Regions from separate parts of the Lysinibacillus sp. genome, predicted to be linked through region 2. Evidence: riboswitches for the same ligand, from Rfam matches in the RefSeq annotation. Region 2 holds a riboswitch; the other holds the start of a gene.

Region 1 (11,789 bases), on a different contig from region 2:
AATGGCGATGATCAGAACCCCAAATCATTCTTGTCATATGCGGCACAACTAAGCCTACAAAACCAATTGTCCCAGAAACCGCTACAGCCGCTCCCGTTAACATGGACCCACCTGCTAAAATCAAATACTTACTCCGCTTTACATTAACCCCAAGATGTTTCGCTCTCTCTTCACCATATAATAAAACATTTAGCTCTCTTCTTTGTGTCCATAGCATAAGTGAGCCAATCAAAACAAACGGGATAATCATTTGGACATATGGCCATCCACGCATTGATACAGATCCAAGTAACCAACCAACGACTTGGCGTAGCTCTTCACCAGATAAAGCAATCATTAAAGAAATGAGTGAACCTAAAAATGAACTAAAAATAACACCTGTTAATATCAATGTCTCCATTTTTAATGAACGGTCTACCATTCTAGCAAAACTCATCACAACTACCATCGTGATAATAGCGCCAATCATACTAAAAATGGGTAATGCATATAAACCTACAATAGGAATAGATAGGCTAAAAAAGATCGTCATTACAGCACCAACCGAAGCACCAGATGAAACACCTAGTGTATATGGATCTGCTAATGGATTTTTTAGCAAACCTTGAAAGGCAGCTCCTGCAATAGCTAGAGAAGCCCCTACTAGTCCCGCTAACAATACACGTGGCAAGCGGATTTTCCAAAAGATATTGGCGGCTGTTTCATCAACCGCCTGATTCCACAATACTTCAAATGGAATATGCACTGAGCCTATTGCTACGCCACACCAGATGCTAATAAGAAGAAGCGTGCCTGTTACTAAATAGGCTACTGCTATTTTTTTCACTTAAATACCTCTGGATAGATCGCTTTTGCTAATTCTTCAAGACCTTCTCCTAAACGAGGACCTTGACGACTTGTTGTGTTTTCATCTACTTGTACAATTGCTTTATTTTTCACAGCATTAATTGTATCGAAGCCAGCACGCTGTGGTATTTTAGTTAAAATATCTGGTACATAGTGATAAGTCACCACGATGACATCTGGATTTTTAGCGATAATTTGTTCTGCATCAATTTTATACCAATCATCAGCATCTGCCGCTACATTTTCTGCATGGATCATTTCAAGCATCGCGTTCATAAACGTACCATTCCCAGCTGTATAGATATCTGGCTCATCAGATGCTTCTACTAGCACTTTCTTTGGTTCAACATCTTTTACTTTGGCCAGCACTTCTTCTACCTTTGCCTTCATGTTGGCAATAACTTCTTCAGCCTCTGGCAATTTCCCTGTAGCTCGACCAAGCTGCTCAATCGTCGTGTATGTCTCATTAAAATCTTGTGCATTATTGACGACAAATACTTTTACACCCGCTGACTCAAGCTGTTCAATCGCTGCTTCTGAAAGAGACATGCTAGATTCATGTGAAAAAACGATATCTGGGTTGAGGGCAATAATTTTTTCAATATTGTATTCCATACCGCCAACCTTTTCCTTTTCAGCTACCTCTGGTGGATAATCATCGTTGTCTGTAACCCCTACTATTTCATCTTTTAAACCAAGGCTAAATAATATTTCAGTATTACTTGGAATAAGTGAAACAATTTTCTCTGGAGGAGCTTCTAGTGTTATATCCTTGCCAATGGCATCTGTTATGGTCATTGGGAAAGTTGCTTCGTCCACCTGTGATGTCTCTTGCTGTGTTTGCGGTTCATTAGACGACTTGTCGTTTTTCTCCTCTTGGCCACAGGCAGCTAGCAACCCTAGTGTTAAAAATGCTGATAATCCTATCTTCCAAAATTTCTTCATGTGAATCCTCCTTCGTTGATCTGTGCTTTATTTGGGCAGAAATTCTCCTACACAAATAAGACCCCTCATCTACGAATGATGAGGGGTTAACATTGCACCAAAGAACTGATACAAAATCCACCACCCTATCCTCGTAGGCTGTTATGTCTATACTATAAAGGCAGGTCTCCTGGCTTATGCTTATTACGTCTTTTCAAGCCTTCCCGAATATCATCAGTGGCATCTTTTGAAAAAACTCACATTTACAGTGGCGGGACCGCATCGGAATTACACCGTTTTCCCTTTTCACTTTACTTAAGTAAAGAACCTTTATACTATTCAGTTGATTTTATTATACATGAAAACGAAAAAAAGTCGCCCCTATTCAAGACGACTTCTAGCTTCTATACAATATCAGAAAAATATTGTACGGTTTTCATCTGAGCTCCAATTTGTCGCAATGACCATGCCTGTTCTAAATAAACGTCCGCAAGCTTTTCATACTTTCCACCAAATTTTTGCGCCCATTCAACTGCTACGACACTTTCATATAACAGCGCCATTTTCTTTGCAACATCTTTTGCTTCAAATGTTTTCGTGGCATCATCTAAAGCACTAAAAATTTGTAAGATCCCAGCTAGTTTCACCAATTGCTCTCTCACAATTTGCACCAAAGCGCTATCCTTTAATTTTTCTAACCGTTCTTCCATCTCACTGACAAATAGCTCATGTGCCTGATACTTATCCACTAACCGAATAAGCTCTAACGCCAGAATATTAGCCGTGCCCTCCCATACCGTCAACACTTGAGCATCTCTCAGTAAGCGCGGTGTCACAAAGTCCTCAATATAACCATTGCCACCATGTAATTCAATTGCTTCACTAGCATAATGAACCGCTTGCTCTGCCGTTTCCTTTTTCATAATGGCAATATATAAACGATTCATAATAACATCTTGTTGTGTTCCATGCCCATTCGTTACTTTATCGTATAATTGAATAAGATCAAAAACGGTCGCTACTTCTACATGTAGCTTAGCTGCAAATTTCCCTAATGTATCTTGAATCATTGGGTATTGTGTTAAAGGCTTGCCAAATGCATATCGATTTGTCACATAATGCTTCGCCTCTAAGAAACCTCGACGCATAATCCCAATCGATGCTACGGCATTGCAAATTCTTGAGAGATTCAGTGCCTCCAGCATATAATAAATCCCCTTACTTTGTTCACCTACAACATAAGCAAGTGCACCATCAAATTCAACCTCACCAGATGGAACTGCCCGAACACCCAACTTATCTTTTAGTCGTCGAATACGTAGATGATTTGCCGTTCCGTCTTCTTTACGCCAAGGAACAGCAAATAAGGTTAATCCTTTAGAGCCTGCTTGTGCACCTTCTAGACGTGCCAACACCATTGCTACCCCACACATACCGGCATTGGAAGCGAAGTATTTTTCACCATAGAGGCGAAATTCATTGCCTTCCCTTCTCGCTTCCACAACATTCGCCCCTACATCTGAGCCCCCTTGACGTTCAGTTAAAAATGTTGCTCCTTCATATAACTCTGTATCACCTGTTGCACAAACATGTGGTAAGAAACGCTGTTTAACCTCGTCATCAGCATAATGATCTAATAGATAGGCAGTAGCCATTGTTAATGTCACAGGACAATAAAAACCTGGCTCTGCATGGGACAGCAAATAGCCTTGCGCAAAGCTATAGACATAATTTCCTTTGCGCCCTAGCTGCGGAATATCCTTGTGCACGTAGCCAACAATGCCTGTATTATATGTCTCCTCAATTGTTTTTTTGTAGCCATCATTGACCCAAACCTCTGATATCTCTTCACCATAAGCATCATACCTTTGAAGGCGAGGCTCCCCCTGTCGATCTGTATGTTTCGCTCTTGCATCAATATCACCTGCACATAGCTCCCCGAAATCCGCTAGCTCTTGCTTTGCGTAGGATAAAAACTCTTGATCTAACATCATTTCTATCACTTTTTGGAGCGTCTCATCATCTGTAAAAAAATTCGTCGGCCGCGTTTTCTCCTGTTGTAAAACTTTCATACTATCTCACCTCTTGTCCCTTCAAGGATTGTTTTAAAATTTTGCCTGAAGCATTTCGTGGTAGCGCTTTCACTTTTTCAAAAATACGTGGAATTTTATACTTCGCAAGATGGTCCTCTAAATATTCTTTTAAAGCATTTTCATCAATTTCTTGATTAGCAGAATAAACCGCCTTCACCGTTTCTCCCCATTGTGGATGTGGCACACCAATAACTGCCACTTCAAATATGCCCTCATAACCTAATAGGCAATCTTCTATTTCTTTCGGATAAATATTGACACCACCCGAAATAATCACATCTTTTTTCCGATCAACAATCCAAATAAAGCCGTCCTCATCCATTCGAGCTAAGTCCCCTGTTTTCAACCAACCATTTATAAAGGCCGCATTAGTCGCTACCTCATCCTTGTAGTAGCCAAGCATATTCCCCTCACCTAGTAATACAATTTCCCCTACTTCACCAACACTTACATCTTCTCCATTATCATTGACAATTTTTAATTCTGTACCAAGCGGGGCCCGCTGACCAATACTACCTGCCTTTGTTTCATGTTCCTTCCCAAACAATAATGAGCCACTTGGTCCCGCCTCCGTTAAGCCATACACACAAGTTAAATTACTTGTTCGAAATGCTTGTTGAATGAAACGAACCTCTTGTTGGGATAAGGGTGCACCACCATAGACCCACCACTTCATTGAAGACAAATCAGCTGATTTCAATCTTGGCATCTGCGCTGTTAATAGATAAGCAACAGGTGCACCAAAGAAATGCGTTGTTTTTTCCTGTTCAATTGAATCAATAAATAGATCAGGAGTAAAAGTTGGTGTTAACACATTTGTCGAACCTACTAATACGCCTGCCATTAAAAATAAATGCAATGGTGCCGAGTGTGTTAATGGCATCATGAGCAAAATCCGACTCTCAGGCTTAACTTCCATTTCAACCGCTATCATTTGTGCCACTGTTAATATATTACGATAGCTAAATAACACACCCTTTGGTTTACCTGTTGTACCTGAAGTATACAAAATAGTCGAAGCGTCATCTTCATGAAGCTGACAATCTATCAGTTGTGTACTAGCATCTTGTATCATCGTTTCATAATGAAGCCAGCCTGCTTTTTCTGAGCCTGTTTTAATTTTTATTGGGACAATAGCTAGATGCTCGACTGCAGTAAAAATGGCCTCATGAACGACAATGGCTTTCGCTTCGGCATGCTGCGCCACATATTCGACCTCCTGCAATGTAAATTTCGCATTAACTGGAACAACAATAGCTCCGATACGCTGAATGGCAAAATAACTCACAACAAACTCTAAAGTGTTCGGCATAAAGATTAAAATCTTATCACCCTGCTTTACTCCTTGCTCCAGCAAGGCATGACTAAATCGCGTCACTTGCTCATCTAAATCAAGGTAATTCACTCTTCTGCCATGACAAATAACGGCTTCTTTTTTTGGATACTTACGGGCATTACGTGCTAACAAATTGGAACTATTCATCGTGCATCTCTCCCTTTAAAGTCGCTAATTTTTCATTAAACATGCTATGCATTTGTTGTAACTCCTGCTTCATTTGTGTAAGCTCGGCTATTTTGTGATCTATCTCTTGAATTTTTTGTTCTCCGTATTCAACTGTTCGCTCCAATTGCTGAATACCCGAACGATCAAAATCAAACAGTAAAACCATTTCCTTAATTTCTTCTAACGAAAAGCCGTAACGCTTTCCTCTGAATATAAGCTTGAGCTTCGCCAATTCTTTCCTTGAAAAGGTTCGTTGATTGGTAGATGAACGATGGGGACAAAGAAGACCAAGTTCCTCATAATAACGAATAGTACGTGTTGACACATTAAACTGCTTTGCTACCTCCTGAATTGTTATCAAAGCCATCCCCCCCTCTCCTAATTGGCAACAGTATACCATTGACGTTAACGTAAAGTTCAACAAAATTTTCGAAATTTCCAGAAAAATTAAGAGTGAAGCAGATAATCTAGTGTTCTCTTCATTCAGTTGTAGGTTTATCAGGCATTTTCAGTGCTCTATCCACCACTTTTGGAGCTTTATCCATCATTTTCATTGCTCTATCCGTCACTTTTAGAAATCTATCGCTCACTTTTCGCTTTTTATCCATCAAAAAAGCCCCTAACACATTTCATGTTAGGAGCTTAAAAAGGATTACATTTTTTCTGGTGCAGATACGCCGATTAAACGCAGTGCGTTGGCAATTGTTGTGCGTACAGCTGTAATTAATGCTAAACGAGCCTCTGTTAATTCTTTGTTTGAAGCATCTAATACTTTTTCTGCATTATAGAAACTATGGAATGCAGCTGCTGTTTCTTGAATATAGTTTGCGATACGGTGAGGTGTACGGTGTTTCGCTGCTTCAGCAACCACTCTCGGGAAATCGCCGATTTTTTTCAGTAAATCAATTTCTTTTTCTGCTGTTAACAGATTCAAATGTTCTGTTGTGGCAGCAAAACCTTGCTCATTTGCTGAACGTAAAATAGACGAAATACGTGCATGTGCATATTGTGCATAGTACACTGGGTTTTCATTAGATTGTGATACAGCAAGATCAAGATCAAAGTCCATATGAGAATCGCCAGCTGTTTTCACGAAGAAGTAACGAACTGCGTCAAGGCCTACCTCTTCAACAAGCTCACGCATCGTTACTGCGTTCCCTGTACGTTTAGACATCTTGAATTTTTCTCCGTTTTTATAAAGCTGAACCATTTGAATCACTTCAACTTCTAATGTATCGCGATCATAGCCAAGTGCTTGAATCGCTGCTTTCATACGTGGAATATACCCGTGGTGGTCAGCTCCCCAAATATTGATTAACTTATCGAAGCCACGAACAATTTTATCCTCATGGTAAGCAATATCTGGCGTTAAATATGTGAAAGACCCATCATTTTTAATTAACACACGGTCTTTATCATCCCCAAATGTTGTAGAGCGGAACCAAGTGGCACCATCCTCTTCAAACACATGGCCATTTGCTTTTAATTTATCTAAAGCTACTTCAATTTTACCGTTTTCATATAGAGATGTTTCTGAATACCAAACATCAAAGTTCACGCGGAAGTTTGCTAAGTCTGTTTTTAATTTATCTAATTCCAACGCCAAACCGTGCTGGCGGAAGAATGCAAAACGCTCTTCATCTGATTTTGCAAGAATAGCATCCCCATGCTCTTTCACAAGCTTGCCAGCGATATCAATAATATCTTGGCCATGGTAGCCGTCCTCTGGCATTTCAGCATCTAGTCCTAACGCTTGCTTATAGCGTGCTTCTAATGAATAAGCAAGGTTATTAATTTGATTTCCTGCATCATTAATATAGTACTCACGTGAGACATTGTAACCAGCCATATCTAATACATTACACAATGAATCTCCGACAGATGCTCCACGCGCATGTCCTAAATGAAGATCCCCTGTAGGGTTCGCAGAAACGAACTCCACTTGAATTTTTTCACCTGCGCCAGCATTTGAACGACCATAGTCAGCGCCTTGCTCAAGGACCTGTGTAACTACCCCTGTTAGGAAATCTTTACGCACGGTAATATTCATGAAACCAGGACCAGCAATGTCGATTTTTTCGATATCTGTTCCAGCTGTATCAAGGTTTTCTAAAATAGCTTCTGCAATGGCACGTGGTGGCTTTTTAGCAAGCTTCGTTAATTGCATCGCAATGTTAGTTGCATAGTCACCATTTGCTTTATCCTTTGGTGTTTCCAGGTGAATCGTTAATTCTGTGCCAGCCTCCACTAAGCCAGCTTTTTCAACAGCTTGAGCTAGTGCTGCTTTTATAGCCTGTTGTACTTGTTCTACTGCGTTCATCATTGTACCTCCGTAAATGTAATATCTAATGTATAGTTGCCAACGGATTGCCCACCCATTAGTAAATCGTACTGTACATGGAAATCTCCGCCTACTGCCTGCTTCGTAAATGTCATTTTCTTCGTATCTATAACGAGTGGCATGGAACCGAACTCACTCTCATAATGTCCCATTTGTTGTTCAATTATGTTAAGTGGTAACCGCATATTAACCGCTCCAGCACGCATAATGAGTGCCTTCTCTTGACCTAATTTCATCGTTGTGCGGATGGTTTTATCCTCCTGCACCTCTTCATATTTCAAATACAAGCTTCCTGCTTTTTCAAGTAGCTGCCCTTTAAGCCACATTTCATAACTTTCGGACTCTCCATCGCTTGGATGAATTGTAGAAATGAGCTTAATGTTCACTTGCGATCTTACATCGTTCGCCATAACGGACGCTCCCTTTTTAGTCTTTTACTATAACCTTTTTATTATAGGATGAATACGGATGTTTTTTCAAGGTAGAAGTCAACTAGAACACATCTGCTGTGTTTATATGGAAAAATTAAAAATCCTCCCTTTATTAAGAGAGGACTTTATCATTCTATCTATACCTTTTTTTTATAATCAATTGTTGAATCATTAATAATAAAGCACTAACAGTCCAGTATATTGGAATAATCGCAGGGTTGAACAAACTAAAAATAAGGATCATGATTGGATTAACGAACACCATAACCTTCATATTTAATGGCTGGCTTTTTTCTAAAGAAATGCAGCTTTGAATTAAATAGATCAAACAAGCAATCATCGAAATGCCAATATCTATCGTACCTAAATTCATCCAAAGGAAATTTTCACTTGCGATAACTGAATCTAGTTTAATCGCATAATACAGTGAAAATAATATAGGTAATTGAATAATGATTGGCAAACAACCTAATAACGAACTTTTTAAAGAACCTGCTGTTAACTCCTGAATTTGATGTTGAACCTTTATTTTTTCAGATTCGTTATTACTATTCTTAAACTTAGCAGTTAGCGCATCTAATTCAGGCTTAATTGACGTCATTAATTCTTTTGAACGCTTTTGGTGTTGAGCCGATCGAATAAATAACGGCATAAGCATTAATCTTACCGCTATCGTAATACCAATAACACTAATCGCATAGCTTCCTGTGAAAGAATGGATGAAATGTATGAGGTAAATGATAGGTTGTGCTAAAAATGTTAACAATGCTATTCCTCCTAGTTTAAACTTTAAATGAAACTAGGAGAGACACTTTCTTCCTCATTATCTTCTGACGTTCTAATACAAAGAACAAACCACGTTAACATAGGTGGAGTCCAAGTATTCGTGATATTATAGTCAACTTCAAACTCTTCGTCCTTCACTTCTTGAATGGTTATTTTATTAACTAAATACAAATGCAAATGAACACTTAGTACAGTTAAAAGTAAAGAAGCTAATAGCCAAAAGTATTCCATTGTACTGACAAAGATGAATAAATCATTGATGAGAAGTGACCAAATCATCATACTCCTCCTTCCCTATTTTTATTACGTTAGCTAGGAATAAACATGATTTCAGGTACGGATACTATCCATTGAAATCATGTCCTTAGATTATTTCTTTTTACTCTATTTTTCTTATACGAAAGTAATTGAAATAAGTTTCAATTTTATTGTCTTAAATATAAAAATGGGGCTAGCCTTAGCTAACCCCAACAAATCGCTATTTTACTTATTTTACCCAGCCTAAAATCATTTCACGTAATAATTTAGAGGCTGTGTTTGCTGTCATTTCTGATGAGTCGTAGATTGGTGCTACTTCTACAAGGTCAAAGCCTACAACATTTACACCACTTGCTGCAATAGCATGGATAGAGGCTAGTAATTCTTTGGATGTAATACCACCACAATCAACCGTCCCAGTACCTGGTGCATGGGCTGGATCTAAAACATCAATATCGATTGTTACATAAACATTGCGTCCAGCTAATGTTGGTAGCACTTCTTTTAATGGTTCAAGCACTTCAAATTTTGAAATGTGCATGCCGTTTTCCTTCGCCCATTCAAATTCTTCTTTCATGCCTGAACGAATGCCAAATGAATAGACATTCTTTGGTCCGATATGTTCTGCAATTTTACGGATTGGTGTTGAGTGAGAAAGTGGCTCTCCTTCATATTCCACACGTAAATCCGTATGTGCATCAAAGTGAATAATCGCAAGGTCATCGTATTTAGCAGAAACAGCCTTCATGACAGGCCAAGACACTAAATGTTCCCCTCCCATACCAACTGGAACTTTGCCATCCGCTAATAATTTTTCAATGAACTTTTCAATTTCATCTAATGAACGCTGTGCATTCCCGAAAGGTAGTGGAATATCACCTGCATCGAAGTACTTAACTTCTTCAAGCTCACGATCTAAATATGGGCTGTACTCTTCAAGACCAATTGATACCTCACGAATACGTTGTGGACCGAAGCGTGATCCTGGACGATAACTTACTGTCCAATCCATTGGCATCCCATAAATAACTGCTTGTGCATCCTCATAAGTAGGGTGACTTTTTATAAAAACATTTCCTGAATAAGCTTCATCAAATCTCATTGCTAGCCCTCCGAATCATTAAAATATGTTTTTGTTCATCGCTATTCTTCAATTTCCTCTATTATGGCTTACAGGATTGTAATGAAACCTGTATCCTTTCATCCTCGTATACATTATTGGAACGTCTAGCAAATTTCGATTAAAATCTACAAGGTGTGACGTTTATGTCGAATGCTTGCGTTTCAAGTAGTACAAAAAAAGTATAGATGTTTTTGAATAAAGTGCAATAGTTTTTAGTTAGAATTTCGATTAAAGATGATTGTTCGAACACATACTAAAGCTAAATTCGAAGTTGTGAGAAAACGAGGTGAAGTCGGATGAAACGAAAAAGCTATCATCGAAAGCAAAAGCGTGTAAAGCGCACCCGTAAAACCCTTACTCTTTTTGTCGCCTTTGCATCTGCAATTGTCGTAGCATTTGTCGCTCTCCGCATCTATGTTCAAGTGGCTGGTGCACCGCCTTTAACCGTACCGAAAGCCTCCATCTTCTTAGATGAAAATGAGAACCAAATTGGGGACCACTTTACAAATCAACGACGTTATTGGGTTGGTCTCGATGAGATGTCACCTTATTTAAAAGAAGCAGTAGTTGCTGTTGAGGATAAAGATTTTTATAAACATGGCGGTTTTGATTATTCACGTATTGCTGGTGCCATTTTAGTGGATATTAAAGCTGGTGGAAAGGTCCAAGGAGCTAGTACAATTACGCAGCAATATGCACGTAACCTTTATCTTTCCCATGAAAAATCTTGGACACGTAAGTTAAATGAAGCCCTTTATGCTTATAGATTAGAAGTTTTTTATGATAAGGACGAAATACTAGAGGGATATTTAAATACTGTCTACTATGGTCACGGCATGTATGGTGTGGAAGCTGCGAGTCGGTTTTACTTCGGGAAATCTGCCAGCGATTTAACCCTTGCAGAAGCAGCCATGTTAACGGGTGTTCCAAAGGGACCAAGTATCTATTCGCCGATTGCCAATTTAGAAAAGGCTACAAATCGCCAACATGTTATTTTAAAGCTTATGGCAGATCAAGGGGCTATTTCACAAGAGGAAAAAACACGTGCTGAAAATGAACAGCTTGTCTTAAAAAATGATAGTTGGGTTGCAACAAAATCTGTCGCTCCTTATTTCCTTGATGTTGCTTGGCAAGAGGCCAGTGAAATTTTAAAAACAAAAAATCTCGATATTAGTGAAGGTGGCTGGACGATTCAAACGACGCTTAACCTGGAGCATCAAAAAGCAGCTGAAGAAGCAGTTGCAAAAAATATGCCTGCGAATGATCTCCAAACAGCATTCGTTAGTATGGAATCGAAAACAGGTGCTGTTACTGCATTAGTTGGAGGCCGTGATTATTCAGTGAGCTCATTTAACCGTGTAACGCAAGCTAAACGTCAACCAGGTTCTACTATAAAGCCGATATTGTATGCGGCCGCACTAGAAAATGGCTACACACCACTTACTTTTTTAGATGTCGGTGAAACGACCTTTACTTATGATAA
Region 2 (19,026 bases):
TTCTAAGCGCATTTTACGCTAAGCTAATGTGCGGACTTGTTTCAAGAAGCGTGTTTAATGACTGAATTTGGCTCATAAATCCATAGATTTTGTTTCAAGAAAAGTCTTTTAACATAAAAAGAAGTTTATTTATTAATAGAAGGGGTGAAAGGAATGGCTTGGGAGGTTTTTAGTATTATCGGAACAATTGCCTTTGCTATTTCTGGGGCAATTATTGCCATGGAAGAAGAATACGATTTATTCGGTGTCTATATACTCGGAATTGTAACTGCTTTTGGTGGAGGGGCTATTCGAAATTTACTTATTGGACTACCTGTCACGACCTTATGGGGGCAGGATATGATGTTTCAAATTGCGTTAGCAGCGATTACTATATTTTTTATTTTCCCTCATCATTTGATTCAGCATTGGCATCGTTGGGGTAACTTCACAGATGCGATTGGCTTATCAGCATTTGCAATTCAAGGTGCGTTGTATGCCGTGAAATTAGATATGCCTATTAGTGCTGTGATAGTAGCTGCTGTCTTAACTGGTTCGGGTGGCGGCATTGTGCGTGATTTATTGGCTAGACGTAAACCATTAGTTCTACGAGATGAGGTGTATGGTGTTTGGGCTGCACTTGCAGGGCTAATTATTGGATTTGAAGTGTTTACAGGAGACATCTTCCTTTATATTTTATTCGCCATCATCACAGTGTTACGCATTCTTTCCTATATGATGAAATGGCGTTTGCCTTTACGTAAGCTAAATCGAGCATAATGAATGGGGAATAAGCCCAAATAGTATTGGAACTATACGGGCTTATTCCTTTTTTATTTAGCTAATAGTTGCATCGCTTCCTCTAACGTCACCATATTGTTCATCATGGAGCAGGCTGCATCTAAAATGGGAAAAGCTAAGGCGGCACCAGAGCCTTCTCCTAAGCGCATGTTCATATGTAGCATTGGTTCAATGCCGAGTAATGCTGCGGCAATTTTAGCACCCGGTTCCTCTGAAGCATGGGAAGGGATAATATAATCTTTTACTTTCGGTTCAAGCTTATATGCGATAAGTGCGGCAATAGTTGAAATAAAACCATCAATCACAACCGGCTTACGATGGACAGCTGCCCCAAGTATGATACCAGCCATGGCCCCTATCTCTAAGCCACCGACTTTAGCTAATACATCTATACCGTCTTGAGGGTCTGGTTGATTGACCTCAATAGCTTTTTTAATAACCGCTGCTTTATGAGCAATGCCTCCATTGCCTACACCTGCCCCAAACCCTGTTACTTCAATTGGATCACATCCAGTCAATACAGCTAAAATAGCAGCACTAGGTGTTGTATTACCAATGCCCATTTCACCTGTGCCAAGTACATTAGCCCCTTTTGCTATTTCCTCTGTCGCCACATGAATTCCTACTTCAATTGCTTGAATGGCTTCCTCTTTAGACATGGCAGGTCCTTTTGCCATATTGTCTGTACCGTACTTAATTTTATTGATGATGACACCTGCACCGTGTGGAATCTCTTCTTTCACCCCTACATCTACTGTGACCACCTTGGCATTGGTAATGTTTGCAATCGCGCAAACGCCTGTACCACCTTGAGGGAAATTTAATGTTTGAAAGACCGTAACATCTTGTGGATTCGTGGTTACACCTTCTTCACAAACACCGTGATCAGCAGCACAGATAATAATGACCTTTTTATCAACGAGCGGATATAATTGTCCAGTTATCCCAGAAAGCTGCACAGCAATGGACTCTAGTTTTCCTAAACTACCAGGGGGCTTACAGAGAGCATCTATACGCTTTCTTGCTTGCTCCCTCGTTTTCATGTCAGCACCTTGGATGTTTTGTAACGTGTTTTGTAGTAATTGCATGATAATTTCTCCTTTCCTTTTAAGACAAAAAGAAAAAGCCTGTAGTTTATCGTCACAACAAATAAACTACAGACTTTTCCATCATCCATACCTTTTAAAGCAAATAGGCAGGTCTCCTGGCTCAAGTTCAACATTCCACAGCACCTTCCCAGCAACGCGCTAGTGGTATTTACTATAGAACTCCCTTATACAGTGGCGGGTCCGCTAAAGATTTTCACTTTATTCCCTATTCTCCCCTTTGGGCACCTAATGCTTTTATTAAATTACTTTAAATCTACGACAGCTTATTCTTCCTGTCAAACCCTTTTACACTTTTTCGATTTCACTTTGTAATGTGGAGCCTAATAGGAGAATGGCTCCTATTAGTTGTAGCAGCGTCATTTTTTCTCCAATAATCATCGTGGAGATCACTAATGATGTCAGTGGATCAATATAGCTAAGAATAGCTATACTTTGACCTTTTAGCTGTGACATGCCTAAAAAGAATAAATAAAACCCTATACCTGCATGGACAATGCCCAATACGATGAGTAATAGAATAGAAGCAAAATTTATTTGCATCACCTGAAAACCCGTCGTTCCTACAATATAGAGGCTGAGGAAAAATGCAGCTAAACAGAGTTGGATAATCGTATTATGTGGTTCCTTTAACCCGCGAATATTTTTATTTGTAAATGTTAGTAGGGTGTAAAAGCATGCCGCAATCAGACCATAGACAATACCAATTAAGTGTCCACTATTTTCTGCGTTCTGACTTTGCACTATCAAAAAAAGACCGATAAGTGCTACAACAACATAAACTATTTTTCTTGCAACTAGCTTTTCTTTTAAAATAATAGGCGATAAACAGATGACCAATACGGGTGCAAAATAATAACTTAGGGCAGCATTAGCAATGGTCGTTTCCTTATACGCCTGAAATAAAAATATCCAATTTCCACATAAAGCAACACTTGAAATTAATAACGGCCATTTATTCAGGACAATAGCGCTTCTTGCAAAGCTTTCCTTTTTATAAATAAAAATTACTAGTAAAAAACAAGCACCAATGCCACTCATCCAAAAGGCAATCTCACTAGAAGCTAAAGGAATATACCTTGCAAAAACACCGACAGCACCAAAAATAACCATAGATAATACAAATGCTAATTTTCCGCTCATTAAAAATTCCTACTTTCTACGCATATAGTTTGAGCCTATACAGTAGAATCTAATAAGAATGAGCAATCAGTTATCGGATGCCTAAACAGTAGATTCTACTGTAAAGACATTGTTGGGGGTGCTATTGATCGAAACATACAAAATCCCTCCTTCATTACATGTTATCATAACATATTTCTGAAAATTCAGGAGAGTTTGTCTTTGAAAAAATGTGGTAAATTACTGAATGATGAAAAAGGAGAAGATACGATGAATGCAAAAGAATTAAGAAACGCCATTGCTGAAACATGTGAAACTCATGATAGCCTGTATGCCCAGCTCGTAAAACCAATTAATCAGTTATTAATGGACATCGACGCATCTATTAGCGAAGAAACAGCACATACAATTATAAAAAATTTAAAATTATTTCATAGCGGACATAAATACATTACGGAGTGTCACTTTGATGAAAGTGACAATTTTTTAAAGGATGGTATTGAGCTTCTCCAAAAGGGGGATCTTGCGAATGGTGCACTACAAGTTTACGGGGCTGGTTTGAACTTTGCCAGTTATGCTGCAAAGATTAAAGGACAAAAAAATGTGAATCTTTATAACAATTTTGCAGAAAACTTTGGTTACATTATGAATTCATTAAAAGAATAGACCTAAAAAAAGAAAGAGTAGGCACTCTTTCTTTTTACGTATCACATTATTTAAATTCTAATTCTCCATCATATGCAAGCATGCCGCCTTCAAGATTTGTTACATCAAATCCTTGAGCTTCTAAATAGGCGCAAGCATTCGCAGAACGAGCACCAGCCTTACATACAACAATATACGGCTTTTCTACATCTAATTCATCTAAACGCTCTGGGATTGTCCCAAGGGCAATATGCTGAGCGCCAGGAATCATGCCATGCGCTACTTCTTCGTCTTCTCGAACGTCAATAATATATAGGTCTTCATTGGCATCCAATAGATCTAATAATTGCGTTGTTTCCATCGATTTCATAAAACTCGTCCTCCAAATATCAATTTCCTCTATCATTATAGCCTGAAGAAAAAAAAACAGCCAGTGTGGAGAACACTAACTGTTTAATACTATCTTTTTATGCTTCTGTCTCTAAAAAATCTATTTGTTTAGCTGGAACGAATGTAGAAATGGCGTGCTTGTAGATTAGGTGCTGTTTATTTTCAGCATCTAATAATAAAACTGTAAAATTATCATATGATTTCACAGTCCCTTTTAACTGAAATCCATTTAACAGAAATACAGTTACAAAAACACTGTTTTTACGTAGTTGGTTCAAAAACGTATCTTGCAAGTTGATTGATTTCATCAAATAGCCTCCCTACTAACTTTCTACCTCTTCATTCCTATAGTAGCACGTTCTACCAATTTATCAATTAGTAATTTTTAGAAATATTTCTTTAATTAGCAAGAAAATATGTCAACTTTTATAATTGCTCATCTGTCGTCATAAAATAGACATCCATTTTATTGCGGAAATAGGTAAGCTGTCTTTTTGCATAGCGGCGAGAATTTTGTTTTAAACTGTCTATCGCTTCCTCAAGGGAACATTTTCCATCCAAATAATCATATAGTTCCTTATAACCAATCGCTTGTATGGACTGAACACCTCGAATATTTTGCTGCCATAATCCTTTAACCTCTTCTAAAAGACCTTTTTCCATCATCAAATCAACACGATGGTTAATGCGGTCATACAGCACTTCACGTGACATATTTTGACCTAGCCCTAAAATGACATGCTTGTATAGAGGCACTTCACCTCGATTTTGTGCTTCTGCAGCTTTGGATACACCGCTTAATTCTAACATTTCCAATGCCCTAATCACACGTCGAGTATTGTTTGGATGAATCGTTTCAGCCGTTTGAGGGTCTAGTTGTTTTAACTTATCGTGCATTGCCTCTGGGCCAAGCTTTGCTAATTCATCATAATAGGCTTTACGTGCAGCCTCATCGACTTTTTCATCAGTAAATTGAAAATCATATAAGACAGCTTGTACATATAAGCCCGAGCCACCTACTATAATGGGTAACTTATGTCGAGATTGGATTTCTGCAATTTTGGCTCGCACTAGTTTTTGATAATCTGCCACTGAAAAAGATTCTGTCGGCTCTAAAAAGCTTAGTAGGTGATGTGGGATACCCTCCATCTCTTCTTCCGTAATTTTAGCAGTCCCTATATCCAGTCCTTTATAAACTTGCATGGAGTCACCATTTATGATTTCACCATTATATTTTTTTGCAAGTTCAATACTTAAAGCTGTTTTCCCAGAAGCAGTTGGTCCCACAATAGCTACGACCTCTGCCTGCTGTAATCTAGTTTGTATCATATTTTTTTAACCACCGTAATATAACTTGAAAGACTTCTTCTTGATTGTCTTCATTTAAAATTTCATGCCGCTTATCCTCAAATAAATAAACCGTTACATCTTTTACACCTACCGCAGTTAATTGTTCAGCAACTGCGTAAACCCCTAGCCCCTGTTCACCTACGGGATCCTTACTACCACTAATCAAGAGGATAGGAAGATCTTGTCTTACCTTCGCTAATTCTTTTTTACGATTTAGTGTTGTTAAGCCCGTCGTTAAATCAACGAAAAATTGATTGGTCGGAATAAAGCCACAATAGGGATCATCAATATACTTTTGGACTTCTTGCTGTACTGAGCATAGCCAGTCATAGGCAGTTTTTGGATTCGGAAACTGTTTATTAAAGCTACCAAAGCTCAGCTGATTTAACAAATTACTTTCCGACTCTTTACCAAGTCCCTTCGCTAATGCTTTAGCGACAATATTTCCCACTGCATGCAAAGCTGTAACATTTCCGGTACCACAAAGAATTACTTTATCAACTTGCTCTCCGTATAGTTGAATATAACGCCGTGTAATGAATGAACCCATACTGTGACCAAATAGAATGAATGGGACATCTGCAAACGGTGCATGTAATTGCATTATCACTTCATGGGCATCTTTTACAACCCGTTCAAAGCCGTTTTCTTCAGCAAAGAAGCCTAATGTGCCATTATAAGCGGCCGTTTCACCATGTCCACGATGATCGTGCATCGTTACAGCATAGCCAAATGCATTGAGTGTTTTGGCAAATGTTACATAACGACCACTGTGCTCTGCCATACCATGCAAAATGTGTATATGACCAATGCATGGCGTTGATGGCTCCAATGTTCGCGTGAAGACAAATTGATCATCCGACATTTGAATATAACGCTCCATCCCTTACTCCCCTTCATTTACAAAATTTGTCGCATCCATGATAGCTTGATCTAATTCAGCTATATAAGTATTTTTTTGTTCTTCCGTATAATTCAAGTGTTGTTGCATTACTTGAACCACTTGTTGCTTATAGAGCTTCACTGCTTCAATATCAAAGTATAACAAGCCAGTACGACGAATAAAGAAGTCGCTCGGTGTATAGACCATTTCTGCTTCAATGCCATACAATAGCATGGCATGTAAGGCTAAAGGCATTGTACTGCCATGTTCATGTAAATATTTCACACGATCAAATAACGCATCAACATTCGTACCATACTTTTGTACAAGCTGTTTGGCTTCATCATAATTCAAGCCATATTGGACACCTTCTCGTGCTTTATAGGCTATATAGTCAGGGAAATTAATAGCGTTGATTCCCTTTGCACCCGAGAGTGATAGCTCACGAGTTAAACATTCACTCGCATGCTTATAACGACGAACCTTAACAATTTTATCTACAATTGTCTCTGCCATTTGACGATAACCTGTGAGTTTTCCACCTGCAATCGTCATTAAACCACTTGGTGCCGTCCAAATTTCATCTTTTCTTGAAATTTCAGAAGGGTCCTTTCCTTTTTCATAAATTAGTGGCCGTACTCCTGCCCAAGTGGATTCAATTGTTTCTCTAGTAATTGTAGCTGTTGGAAAAACACGTTTAGCTGCATCAATTAAATAATCCACATCTTGCTGGGTTGCAATAGGATGTACAGGATCACCTTCAAAGACAGTATCAGTTGTCCCTACATAGGTTTTGCCATCTCGTGGAATGGCAAAGGCCATACGCCCATCGGCAATATCAAAATAAACAGCTTGCTTCAGTGGAAAGTCCTTTTGTTTTAGGACAATATGAACACCCTTTGTTAATCGTAATTGCTTGTTATCAGCTACTTTATCTTTTTGTCGCACTTCATCTACCCAAGGCCCTGTAGCATTGACAATTTGTGCAGCATGAACATCGAGTATTCTCCCCGTTAAATGATCCTCCACCTTAATGCCAACAAGCTTTTTCTTTTCGTAAATAAATTCCTTCATTTCTGCATAATTAAGACACAGTGCACCATATTCAGCAGCCTTCTTTAATACCTCAATCGTCAGTCGTGCATCATCCGTTCGATATTCAACATAATAGCCGCCACCAACAAGTCCATCTTGATTGAGTAATGGCTCTAATGCTAGTGTTTCTTGAGCGTTTAACATCGTTCTTCGTTCATGTTTTTTTACACCTGCTAATCTGTCATATACCTTTAATGCTAGAGATGTTGTCAAAGGACCGAGCGAGCCCTTTTTATATAAAGGTAAGAGCATTTTTTCAGGCGTTGTTACATGAACCGCATTATCATACACAATCTCACGCTCACGTCCCACTTCTGCTACGACACCCACATCAAATTGCTTTAAATAACGTAAACCGCCGTGAATAAGTTTTGTCGAACGGCTAGAGGTACCGGCTGAAAAATCCTGCATTTCTATTAATGCAACTGAAAGTCCTCTCGATGCAGCATCTAATGCAATACCTGCACCTGTTATCCCTCCACCAATGACTAATACGTCAAAGCTATAGTGCTCAAGATAATATAAAATTTTTGGACGATGCTCATATGAAAACATACTTTTTTCCCCCAATAGCTATGATTTAAAAATTCGTGTAGCTTCTACAGCCTTTTGCCAGCCTGTGTAAAGAGCTGTGGCTTGTTCTTCATCCATTTGTGGTTGGTAGGTTTGACCACTCATCCATAATGCCGATAAAGCCTCTTGGTTTGGCCAGAAGCTAGTAGCAAGCCCTGCTAAATAGGCCGCGCCTAGTGCTGTTGATTCATTGAGCTTTGCTAGCTCTACATGGAGCTGTAAAATATCACTTTGGAACTGCATTAAAAATTGATTTTTGACGGCCCCACCATCTACACGCAGCACTTCAATTGGTGTGCCAGCCGCTTCCTCCATCGCATCTAGTACATCCTTCGTTTGATAAGCTAGTGATTCAAGTGTTGCCCTGATAAAATGTTCTTTAGACGTTCCTCGTGTTAAGCCAAAAATGGCACCACGAGCATCTGTATCCCAATAAGGAGTACCTAGTCCCACAAAGGCGGGTACAACGTAGACACCGTCCGTATCATCTACTTTTGTAGCATAGGTTTCAGAATCTTCGGCGGTGCGTATCATTCGTAGTCCATCCCGTAGCCATTGGATAGCTGACCCAGCTACAAAAACACTACCCTCTAATGCGTAAGTCACTTTCCCATCTATTCCCCATGCAATGGTAGTCAATAATCCATTCTCAGATGTTACCGCCTGCTGTCCCGTATTTACTAACATAAAACAGCCTGTGCCGTACGTGTTTTTGGCCATTCCTTTGGTAAAACAAGTTTGCCCAAATAGAGCTGCCTGTTGATCACCCGCAATACCAGCAATTGGAATTTTTTCACCAAAGAAAATACTTGGAGCAGTTTCTGTGTAAATTTCTGATGAATTTTTCACTTCAGGGAGCATGGACATAGGGATATCTAACAGCTTGCAAAGTTCCTCATCCCATTGCAATTTATGAATATTATAAAGCATTGTTCGTGCTGCATTTGAATAATCCGTAATATGGGCCTTTCCCTTTGATAATCGCCAAACAATCCAAGAATCAATCGTTCCAAATAGCAAGTCTCCATTGTCAGCGAGTTCACGTGCACCCTCCACATTGTCTAAAATCCATTTTATTTTTGTGGCTGAAAAATAAGCATCTAAACGTAATCCTGTTTTTTGCTGAAATAGTTCTTCATGTCCTTGTTCTTTTAACGTATTCACAATATCCTGTGTTTGGCGTGATTGCCAGACAATAGCGTTGTAAATTGGCTGACCTGATTGTTTATCCCAGACAACCGTTGTTTCCCGCTGATTGGTAATGCCAATTGCATGGACTTCACTTGCTTCATGTCCACTTTCAGTTAATACAGCGGCGATAACAGATAAGATAGAACCCCAAATCTCATTTGCATTATGCTCTACCCACCCAGCCTTCGGGAAAATTTGTTGAAATTCTTTTTGTGCTACATGAACAATTTCACCCTTTTTATTAAATAAAATGGCTCTTGAACTTGTCGTTCCTTGATCAATCGCTAAAATAAATTCGCCCATTCCTATTCCCCCTTCTTACTACATTACCCGTTTGAACATTTTTTCCACTTCATACGATGTAAAGTGAATAAGCACTGGACGTCCATGTGGGCATGTAAATGGATTATCTGCATTGCGTAAATCTCGCAGCAATGTTTCCATTTGTTCTTTTGTTAGAAAATGATTGGCTTTAATCGATTTTTTACAGCTCATCATGATGGCTGCTGCTTCACGTAACTTTTTGACATCAGCCTTTTTCGTTGTCAGCACTTGTTCAATTAAATCCTCGATGATTTCCTGTTCCTCCCCCTGTGGGAACCAACTTGGGTGCTCACGGACAACGAAAGATGACTGTCCAAATTCCTCTAAAAATACACCTACAGCTTCTAACTCTGGCTTATGTTCTCGTAAAATAAGTGCCTCATCGGCAGCATAGTGGAATGTTAGTGGGAGCAGTAATGCCTGACGTTCATGTGGATTGACCTGACCAACCTTTTCGCGGAAAAACTCATATTTAATCCGTTCTTGTGCAGCATGCTGATCAATTAAATAAAAACCATCCTCCATTTGTGCAACAATGTATGTGCCATGGATTTGTCCTACTACTTCCAGTTCGGGAAACGGTTCTTTCGTTGGCTCATCCTCTAATACTTCTTGTTGTTCTACAATGCTTACCTCTTCAACCTCATTAGTCTCTATTTGAGGGGCTGGCTGCCAATTATCCTTATCCCCCACAACATCAGGAATAGGCTCTGGCTCAACTGACTGTTGATTATTTTCTTGAATAGTTTGTACATCGTACAGTTTTTCTACGATTGCATTCATCTTCTCAACATCTATCTTGGGCGCAGGTTTCCAAATATTTAATTGCTCCGTCACAGGTTTGACGCTTTTTTCCTTCTTCTCCATTTGTGGAACGCGAATAACACTGCGTATTTTTTCTCGAATGGTTTCTTCTATTAACTTCAAAAGCTCTGGCTCTTTACTTAAACGAATCTGATGCTTCGCAGGATGCACATTGACATCTGTTAAATATGGATCACCTTCAATATAGAGGACAACGATTGGAAAGCGCTCGATAGGCAAATACGTATGGTAGGCATCTACAATTGCTTTTTGTACTAAATAATGCTTAACCCAGCGACCATTAACAAATAAGGACATATAATTTTTAGATGCACGTGTTACCTCTGGCAAGGTTACAAAGCCAAAAATTCGATAGTCATGTGACTCTCCCTGGAACGACACCATTTTCTTGGCATTATGTATACCATAGATAGCAGCAAGAACTTGTTGCACATCTCCTCGTCCATTCGTTTGCAATAATTGTTGACCATTATGCAGTAATCTGAACGCAATTTGAGGATTACTAAGCGCGAGGCGATTCATCAAGTCTATTGTATGCCCTAGTTCAGTTTGAATAGTTTTCATATATTTTAAGCGAGCGGGTGTGTTAAAGAAGAGCTGTGAAACTGTTAAATCCGTTCCTTTACGTAAGGGACCGGGCTTATGTGTTAGAATATGTCCCCCTTCAAGCTCTAAATGTGTTCCAGATTCCCCATTCGATGTAATTAATGTCATTTTAGAAACAGAAGCAATCGATGCCAATGCTTCTCCACGGAACCCCAATGTACGAATGCGGAATAAATCATGTTCCTGATGAATTTTACTAGTAGCATGGCGAGAGAATGACATTAAGGCATCCTCTTCATCCATACCGCCACCATTATCAATTACCTGAATAGAAGTAAGACCCGCTTCTAGTAAAAACACATCAATGGACGTACTTCCAGCATCAATAGCATTTTCAACTAACTCTTTGACAACAGAAGCTGGCCTTTCTACCACTTCTCCTGCTGCGATTTTATTGGATAGCCACTCGTCCATAATTTGTATGTTTCCCACTAACGAATCACTCCTTTATTTTTTGGCGTTAATAAGCTCTTGCTGCAGTTCATATAAAATATTCATTGCCTGCATTGGTGAAGTTCCTAAAATATTTACTTTTTCTAATTTTTTTAGCACCTCTGCCTCAGCTGGCAAAATTGGTTCCTCCTCAGCAAATAAGGACATTTGCACGGGTTGTTCGGCTATTTCCTGTTTTTCGGCTACTACTTCTTTACCTGCTTCAAAATTCTCTAGCAATACACGTGCCCTCGCTAAAATTTCCTCTGGTAATTGCGCAAGCTGCGCCACATGAATACCGTAGGATTTATCAGCAGCTCCTTTTTTTACCTTATGCAAAAAGACAACCGTCCCATTTTTTTCTGTGGCTGAGACATGTACATTTTGTAAACGAGGTAAATCCTTTTCAAGTGCTGTTAACTCATGATAATGCGTAGAAAATAACGTATTGGCTCCGATTTTGTCATGAATATATTCCATCATTGACTGGGCCAAACTCATACCATCATACGTCGATGTTCCACGCCCAATTTCATCAAATAACATCAGGCTATTTTTCGTTGCGTGCATAATGGCATGCTGGGATTCAAGCATCTCGACCATAAATGTGGATTGTCCTGCTGCTAAATCATCAGCCGCCCCAATTCGAGTAAAAATTTGATCGGTAATCGGTAGCTTCGCTTTTTCAGCAGGTACATAGCAGCCCATTTGCGCCATCACAACAATCAAGGCAACTTGACGCATGTAGGTACTTTTACCAGACATATTTGGCCCTGTAATGAGCATCATATTGTTCTGCTCTTCTAACACACAATCATTTGGTACATACATTTGTTTATTTAACATTTTTTCAACAACGGGATGTCTGCCCTCGATAATTTCTAGGGAACGTCCACCATGAAATTCTGGTTTCGTAAAACGATACTTTTCTGAAACACTTGCAAAGCTTAGTAAAACATCTAGCTCGCTAATGCTTGCTGCGAGTGCTTGGACACGGGGAATATATGCTTTTAATGCATCTCGAATTTCCACAAACAAATTGTACTCTAATGTTAAGCTTTCTTCCTCAGCATTTAAAATTAACGCCTCTTTTTCTTTTAGCTCTTGGGTAATATAGCGCTCTGCATTAGCTAGTGTTTGTTTACGCTCATAGCGAGTTAAATCCGCTAAATGGATATTGGATTTAGTAATTTCAATATAGTAACCAAAAATTCGATTATAGCCTATTTTTAAATTCTTAATACCCGTTTTCATCCGCTCTTCTTGTTCAAGCTGAGCAATCCAATCCTTGCCATTACGAGCAGCATAGCGAAGCTCATCTAGGCGTTCATTAAAGCCATCTCGGATGACGTCTCCTTCTTTAATGGTAATAGGCGGATTATCTGTGATTGCCTTTGCTAACAGTGCCTCAACATCTGTACATGTATCGAGTGCTAGACCCAATCGGTGAAGCGTTTCCTTGTCTGCATCCAGCAATTGTTGCTGGATGGTTGGTACCTGGCGTAGTGAATCACGCAATTGAGCTAAATCACGTCCACCCACATTACCAAAAGCAACACGACCGGCCAAGCGTTCTAAATCATATACTTGTTTTAAGGCTGTTTGCAGCTCTGTTCGCACAAAATATGCTTCCAATAAATCGGTTACAATCTCTAATCTTGCTTCTATAGCTGATCGAGTGGCAAGTGGTTGATGAAGCCATTGCTTTAATTTACGCCCACCCATCGCCGTTACAGTATCATCGAGCAGCCATAAAAGTGTCCCTTTCTGGTCTCCGCCACGAATCGATTGAATCAGCTCTAAATTTCGTTTAGAACTAGAATCAATTCGTAAATAATTTTTTATTTCATTAAATGTGAATGCTTGAATATGTGATAAGGAACGCATTTGTGTTTGGTCAATATAAGCTAACAAACGCAGACATGCAATTTGTAATGGTTGTGGGACCGCTTCTAAATAGCTTGCTGCTTGATCGATCGGCATTTCATTAGTTTCAACTGAAAGCACAATTCCCGCATTGACGGCATGCTCTGCTAACAATAGTTGTAAACTATCAGTCACAATAAGCTCCCGAATGCCGTAAGCTTGCATTTGCATTAAAAGAGCTTTTCCATCGCCTTCTATAGAAGAAGCAACTGCTTCGCCTGTCGATAAATCTAAATAAGCATAGCCAAAAGTTGTGTCATCCAATTGCTCTGCTGCTCCAATAAAATGGTTAGATTTACCATCAAGCGCCTTACCTTCCATAATGGTACCTGGTGTGATCAATTGAACGACCTCCCGTTTTACCACACCTTTTGCTTGCTTTGGATCTTCTGTTTGTTCACAAATCGCCACTTTATACCCTTTTTGTACAAGTGTTTCAATATAATTTTTAGCCGAGTGATGAGGCACCCCACACATGGGTATTCGCTCTTTTGCCCCTGCATCTCGGCTCGTTAATGTAATTTCTAAAATTTGTGAGGCATTAATGGCATCCTCAAAAAACATTTCATAAAAGTCGCCTAATCTAAAAAATAAAAAGGCATCTTTGTAATCTTCTTTAACCTGTAGATACTGTTGCATCATTGGTGTATATGTTGTCATATAAATATTTACCTCGCTCTTGCCTAATAGATATTTTTATTATAACAAAAGATACATGCGAAACGCTTGATTCACCTTTTTTAAGATGCTAGCGTTCCGCATGTATCAAAAATTGATGTTTTCTAGATTTATCTTGGTCGTTCATCAGGAAACGATGAAGACTCTAACACATACCTACCTTCTCCATCAGAGCTCGAAGATGAGCTTGAACTTGAGCTTGAGCTTGATGACGATGATGATGAGCTTTCATCATTAAAGTTCCAATCTTCCTCATAGTCTAATGGATGGACACTAATACAAATTGTTGTTTCACCCATTACTTCAACTACTACTTCACGTTCTACTACAATTTCAAACTTTGTACCACATGGAGAGATGACCGCTTCAATACAATTTGGTTCTTGTAACACCCGTACTCGAACATCCTCACCAACGCTAATCTCGCCTTCTCGGTAGTGAAGCTTCACTTTGTCTTTATAGTGAACTGTTTCGGAAAACACAGCTGTCTTCGAATGGTTACTATACGCATACCATACATTGACATCAAATTTCCCTGTTACTTCAACAAATTTCCCGACTCTTTTTGCAGAGCACGTATGATTGATAACCCAGCATCCTAAAATACTTGTCGGTTTATTTGTTGGTGATAATGTGACACGTTCTTCCGTTCTCTTCTTCCCTTTGGCAACTACTGCTTTCGTCACGATTTGTCGTAAACGTTTCAGCGCAATTCCTCCTTCGACTCTTTTCACTCCATCATATGCAGGTAGCGCCCATTGGGTGAACATATATTTTTAGAGAATGTAATGGTTCGGCAAGATTCTTTTCCATGAGATGTCTACTATAGGATAGAGTCCTTCTATAGAAGAAGACATAAAAAAGCTCGAATGCTGTCATTCGAGCTTTCATTTCTATGATTTTTTAAGAACAGCTACCTGGCTGAGAGTTTTCTACGTATGAACCTGTTTCACCGCGAAGTACATCGCCACCTGTTGAGCGAATAATTTCATTTGTTACATTATTAGCAATTGTATTCGAAACAAGTTGCAATAAATCGTTCACATCGCCTTGTGATTCTTTAAATTGTTGCACAACTGGGATGTCATTAATTTCTTCTTCAATTTTAGCGATTTTATCTTCAATCATTTTCAATGCTTTTTCTTTTCCTAAGTGTTGGAAATTAACAGCTTGTTTTTGTAAGCTTTTTAAACTTGCAATACGTTCACGTACTTGTTGATTTTCATTAATTTGTGCCTCTGCCTTTTTAAAGAATTCAACCTCTGGCGTATTCGCAATCATATGTGCAATTTCATGTGATTTTTTAATTAAATCTTCTTTTGTATATAAGACTTGTGTCATTTACGCTTCCACCTTTTCATTTTTTACGACTTCTACAAATTCACCAGTAAGCGAATAAGAGGTAGCCTCTATTATTTTAACTTTTACTAATTGACCAATTACTTCAGCTGGCGCTTTAAAGTTAACCAGACGATTTTTTCGCGTATAGCCAGCTAAGACATCATCGCGTTTTTTACTTGTACCTTCAACTAGAACTTCGACTATCTCACCTTTTAATCGTTCCAATGCTTTGCGAGAGTATTCACCCACTACTTCATTTAAACGTTGAAGGCGCTCTTTTTTGACCTCTTCAGGTACATTGTCAATCATTTTAGCCGCTGGTGTTCCCTCACGAGGAGAATAAATATACGTAAATGCTGCCTCAAAGCCCACTTCACGATATAACGACAATGTTTCCTCGAATTGCTCCTCTGTTTCATTTGGGTAGCCAACAATAATATCTGTCGTTAAGGTAACTTCAGGTATTGCGGCTTTAATTTTGTCTACTAATCCAAGGAAATGCTCACGTGTATATTTACGAGCCATAATTTTTAGAACTTCATTAGAGCCAGATTGTACAGGTAAATGAATATGTTCCACTAAGTTCCCGCGTTTTGCAAGCACTTCGATTAAATGGTCATCGAAATCACGCGGATGACTTGTTGTAAAACGGATACGTGGGATATCGATCTTTCTTAATTCATCCATCAAATCACCGAGGCGATAATCGATATCTTCAAAATCCTTCCCGTAAGCGTTGACATTTTGCCCCAGAAGCATAATTTCTTTATAGCCTGCAGCCGCTAAATCACGAACTTCAGCAATGATTTCTTCTGGACGTCGACTACGTTCTTTACCACGTGTGTAGGGAACGATACAATACGTACAGAATTTATCGCAACCGTACATAATATTAACCCAAGCTTTAATAGAACCAAGTCGCTTTTTCGGCAGATTTTCAATGACATCGCCTTCTTTTGACCAAACCTCTACAACCATTTCCTTCGACATATAGGCTTCTTTAAGTATGTTTGGTAAACGATGAATATTGTGCGTACCAAATACCATATCGACGTGTGGATAGCTTCTTAAAATTTTGTTGACAACCGATTCCTCTTGCGACATACAGCCACAAACCCCAATCAGCATTTCTGGGTTTTTACGTTTATATTTTAGTAGGAAACCTAGTTCTCCAAATACTTTATTTTCTGCATTTTCACGAATAGCACATGTATTCAGTAAGACAACGTCAGCCTCTTCAATCGCCTCTGTTGGTGTGTAGCCAAGCTGCATAAAAATCCCGGCCATTACTTCTGTATCATGCTCATTCATTTGGCAGCCATAAGTACGAATGTAGAAAGTACGATCTTTACCCATGCCTGCAAATTCCTCGGCAATGCTGAAATCCTTATGGTATTTAACATCTTCTTTGCCACGTTTTTTAGCATCTTTTAAGGAAGGAGCTGTAAAGACCCTCTCAAAATATTTACTATAATCCTTTTCAGGCTTGTCTTCTTTTTTTGGTTGATTGACCTGTTGATTAGCTAAGCGTTGTTCCTCATTCATCGCAATCAGGTAACTCCTTTCAAACGAAATCCATGCACTTGAATTTCCATTTTACTATTATACTGAATAGTTGATACTTCCTACAAGGTTTGCGCCTCAAATGTCGGGGATTCGACTTAATTACAGCAGGTTGGAAGTATCTATCCATTATATCTTTTAAATTTTAAGTGCTATCCTGCAGTTTAGACGTTCAATCCTGTTATTCACTTATTTAATCAATCACTTTCATGAAAGTACTTGTGATACTTTACATGTAAGTATCGATTATACAATTTCAGCTTGATCCATCGCTTGATATTTACATCTTTTTTATAAAGCAATGCATTCGTATATCGTCCTTCTTTCATTAAACGCTTTGCTTCTATTTTTAATTTTTCATTCCGCATGTATTTTAATAAAGTTTTGGGTGGAAGGAGTGACCATATATGCTTTGTCTGGACATACGTTCGTTCATGATGTATGCCAAGTAAGTAGTCATCCACCATATACTGCATTAAATTATAACCGCTTGCTGTCACATAGTGACTTGAAGCCCCTGCACGTAAATTCATTTCAAATAGCTTGTATACTCCGACTTTGGCATCATATTTCATATCGAAATTAGCAAAACCGCTATAGCCTATGTCCTCTAAAAAGTGCCGGATGGACTCCATTAGCTGTTCATCGTAATCAGTCATAACAGCTAAAGAAATACCTTTATTCTGTGGGGATGGATCTTCAAGCAGCTTGTTGCTGATACACATTAATTTGACTTTGTGATCTCTTCCTACAAAAACATCTAGTACACGGATAGAAGAATCATCGCCTGGAATAAATTCTTGTACTATCAAGGCATCTTGATAGCTAGAACGATAAATAGATTGAATAATATGCTGCATCTCAGCGGCATCCTGCACAAAAAAAATTTTTTTCTTTTCTGGAAAAGAACAATTCGTATAGGCCACTGGATTAGAGGGTTTAATGATAACTGGATACTGGAAAGGGAGTTTACCCGGTAGGTGCTGTTTAGTTATAATGATGGTTTGGGGATAGTTTAATTGATACTGATCACAAAGCTGATAAAATTTTTCCTTCGTTTGCACCCTCTTAAGCAAAGTTTGATCAATATAAGGTAAAATAAAATATTTTTCAAGCTGTACTTTATTTTCAATGATAAGCTCTGCGTAATAGCAGTCACAAACGATTAAAATCAATTTCTTCTGTTGATACTGCAGTGCTACTCCGATTAAAGCTTGTACAAAGTAGGCAGGCTCATCTAAGTTCTCTACATATTGAAACTCCAATATACTGCTATTTTGTGTGGCAACGCCTTGTGAGCCGCCTAATAGGAGCGTACGAATATTTCTATCCTTTACAGCAGGCTCAATAACAAGACTTTTGATACGATAGGCTTCATAAAAGGAGCGGGCTACTCCATAGGCATGCTGACCCGATTGGATAATAATAGGCAAAAAGGGTTGTTCATTAATGAATGTCAATTTGACTCGCCTCACATATTAAATTGAATTTAATCATTTGTATGCAAGCTCCATTGTACTTATGTAACACAATTAAAAGGCACTCTGAAACTTAAGTGCCTTTTACTCTCACCATAAATCTAGCCATTTTTTGACCCGTTGCTCAAAGGCAACCACCGATTGAACACCGTAACTCCTTAGCAATTCTGTATTGGCAAATGTATATTTACCTAAATCATCAGGAAAATGGGCGTCAGAGGACACTGTAAAAGCAACTCCATGGTTCAGTAGGGTTTGTAAAAAATGAGGGCCAGGACACATTTCCTTTACAGGATAACGATAATACAGCCCAGCATTAATTTCAGTAGCAGTTTGCGTTGACGTAAGCGCTTGAGCAATACGTTTATACCAAGCCTCATTAAATTCATGATTCTCCACTTGATAATTAAACACTTTAAAATTGTCAAGATGGGCAACAAAATCAAACATATTGGAAAGAATCATGTTCTCAACCGTTGTAAAAAATTCCTCGTAACTTTGTTGTAAAGCAGATTGATCCATTTGCTCAAAAACATATTGTGTTTGAGGATTATCAAAGCCCCAGCCATCAACAAAATGGACAGAACCGATGACATAATCCCAAGGATAATCATTTAGCAAGGCCGTTAATTCTTCCTCCCCGCCGACAAAATAATCAGCCTCAATACCAAGCCTTAAAGCGATGCCCTGTTGGCGCCATTTCTCCTTTGCCTGCTGG

The links. Region 2 has a riboswitch for cobalamin ahead of cobT (nicotinate-nucleotide--dimethylbenzimidazole phosphoribosyltransferase). Riboswitches for the same ligand answer to the same signal wherever they lie in the genome.
Region 1: linked by a shared signal. The riboswitch ahead of RT445_RS19515 (ABC transporter substrate-binding protein) and the one ahead of cobT (nicotinate-nucleotide--dimethylbenzimidazole phosphoribosyltransferase) in region 2 are both predicted to bind cobalamin.

What each region holds. Positions count from the first base shown of each region.
Region 1 covers NZ_DAMDAY010000121.1:555-12,343, forward strand. Annotated here, with positions in the region: gene RT445_RS19510 (FecCD family ABC transporter permease) at 1-826, opposite strand, end outside; gene RT445_RS19515 (ABC transporter substrate-binding protein) at 823-1,791, opposite strand; cobalamin riboswitch at 1,934-2,117, opposite strand; gene RT445_RS19520 (acyl-CoA dehydrogenase family protein) at 2,175-3,842, opposite strand; gene RT445_RS19525 (class I adenylate-forming enzyme family protein) at 3,844-5,346, opposite strand; gene RT445_RS19530 (MerR family transcriptional regulator) at 5,339-5,728, opposite strand; gene RT445_RS19535 (hypothetical protein) at 5,847-5,975, opposite strand; gene argS (arginine--tRNA ligase) at 6,020-7,687, opposite strand; gene RT445_RS19545 (YwiB family protein) at 7,687-8,118, opposite strand; gene yidC (membrane protein insertase YidC) at 8,273-8,905, opposite strand; gene RT445_RS19555 (hypothetical protein) at 8,929-9,204, opposite strand; gene speB (agmatinase) at 9,413-10,285, opposite strand; gene RT445_RS19565 (transglycosylase domain-containing protein) at 10,603-11,789, shown strand, end outside.
Region 2 covers NZ_DAMDAY010000062.1:577-19,602, forward strand. Annotated here, with positions in the region: gene RT445_RS13665 (trimeric intracellular cation channel family protein) at 154-759, shown strand; gene cobT (nicotinate-nucleotide--dimethylbenzimidazole phosphoribosyltransferase) at 813-1,868, opposite strand; cobalamin riboswitch at 1,958-2,133, opposite strand; gene RT445_RS13675 (DMT family transporter) at 2,175-3,029, opposite strand; gene RT445_RS13680 (hypothetical protein) at 3,279-3,674, shown strand; gene RT445_RS13685 (rhodanese-like domain-containing protein) at 3,721-4,023, opposite strand; gene hfq (RNA chaperone Hfq) at 4,121-4,351, opposite strand; gene miaA (tRNA (adenosine(37)-N6)-dimethylallyltransferase MiaA) at 4,470-5,372, opposite strand; gene RT445_RS13700 (alpha/beta fold hydrolase) at 5,359-6,276, opposite strand; gene RT445_RS13705 (glycerol-3-phosphate dehydrogenase/oxidase) at 6,280-7,926, opposite strand; gene glpK (glycerol kinase GlpK) at 7,945-9,438, opposite strand; gene mutL (DNA mismatch repair endonuclease MutL) at 9,457-11,322, opposite strand; gene mutS (DNA mismatch repair protein MutS) at 11,338-13,908, opposite strand; gene cotE (outer spore coat protein CotE) at 14,037-14,696, opposite strand; gene RT445_RS13730 (YlbF/YmcA family competence regulator) at 14,830-15,267, opposite strand; gene miaB (tRNA (N6-isopentenyl adenosine(37)-C2)-methylthiotransferase MiaB) at 15,268-16,812, opposite strand; gene RT445_RS13740 (carboxylate--amine ligase) at 17,028-18,290, opposite strand; gene RT445_RS13745 (histidinol phosphate phosphatase domain-containing protein) at 18,399-19,026, opposite strand, start outside.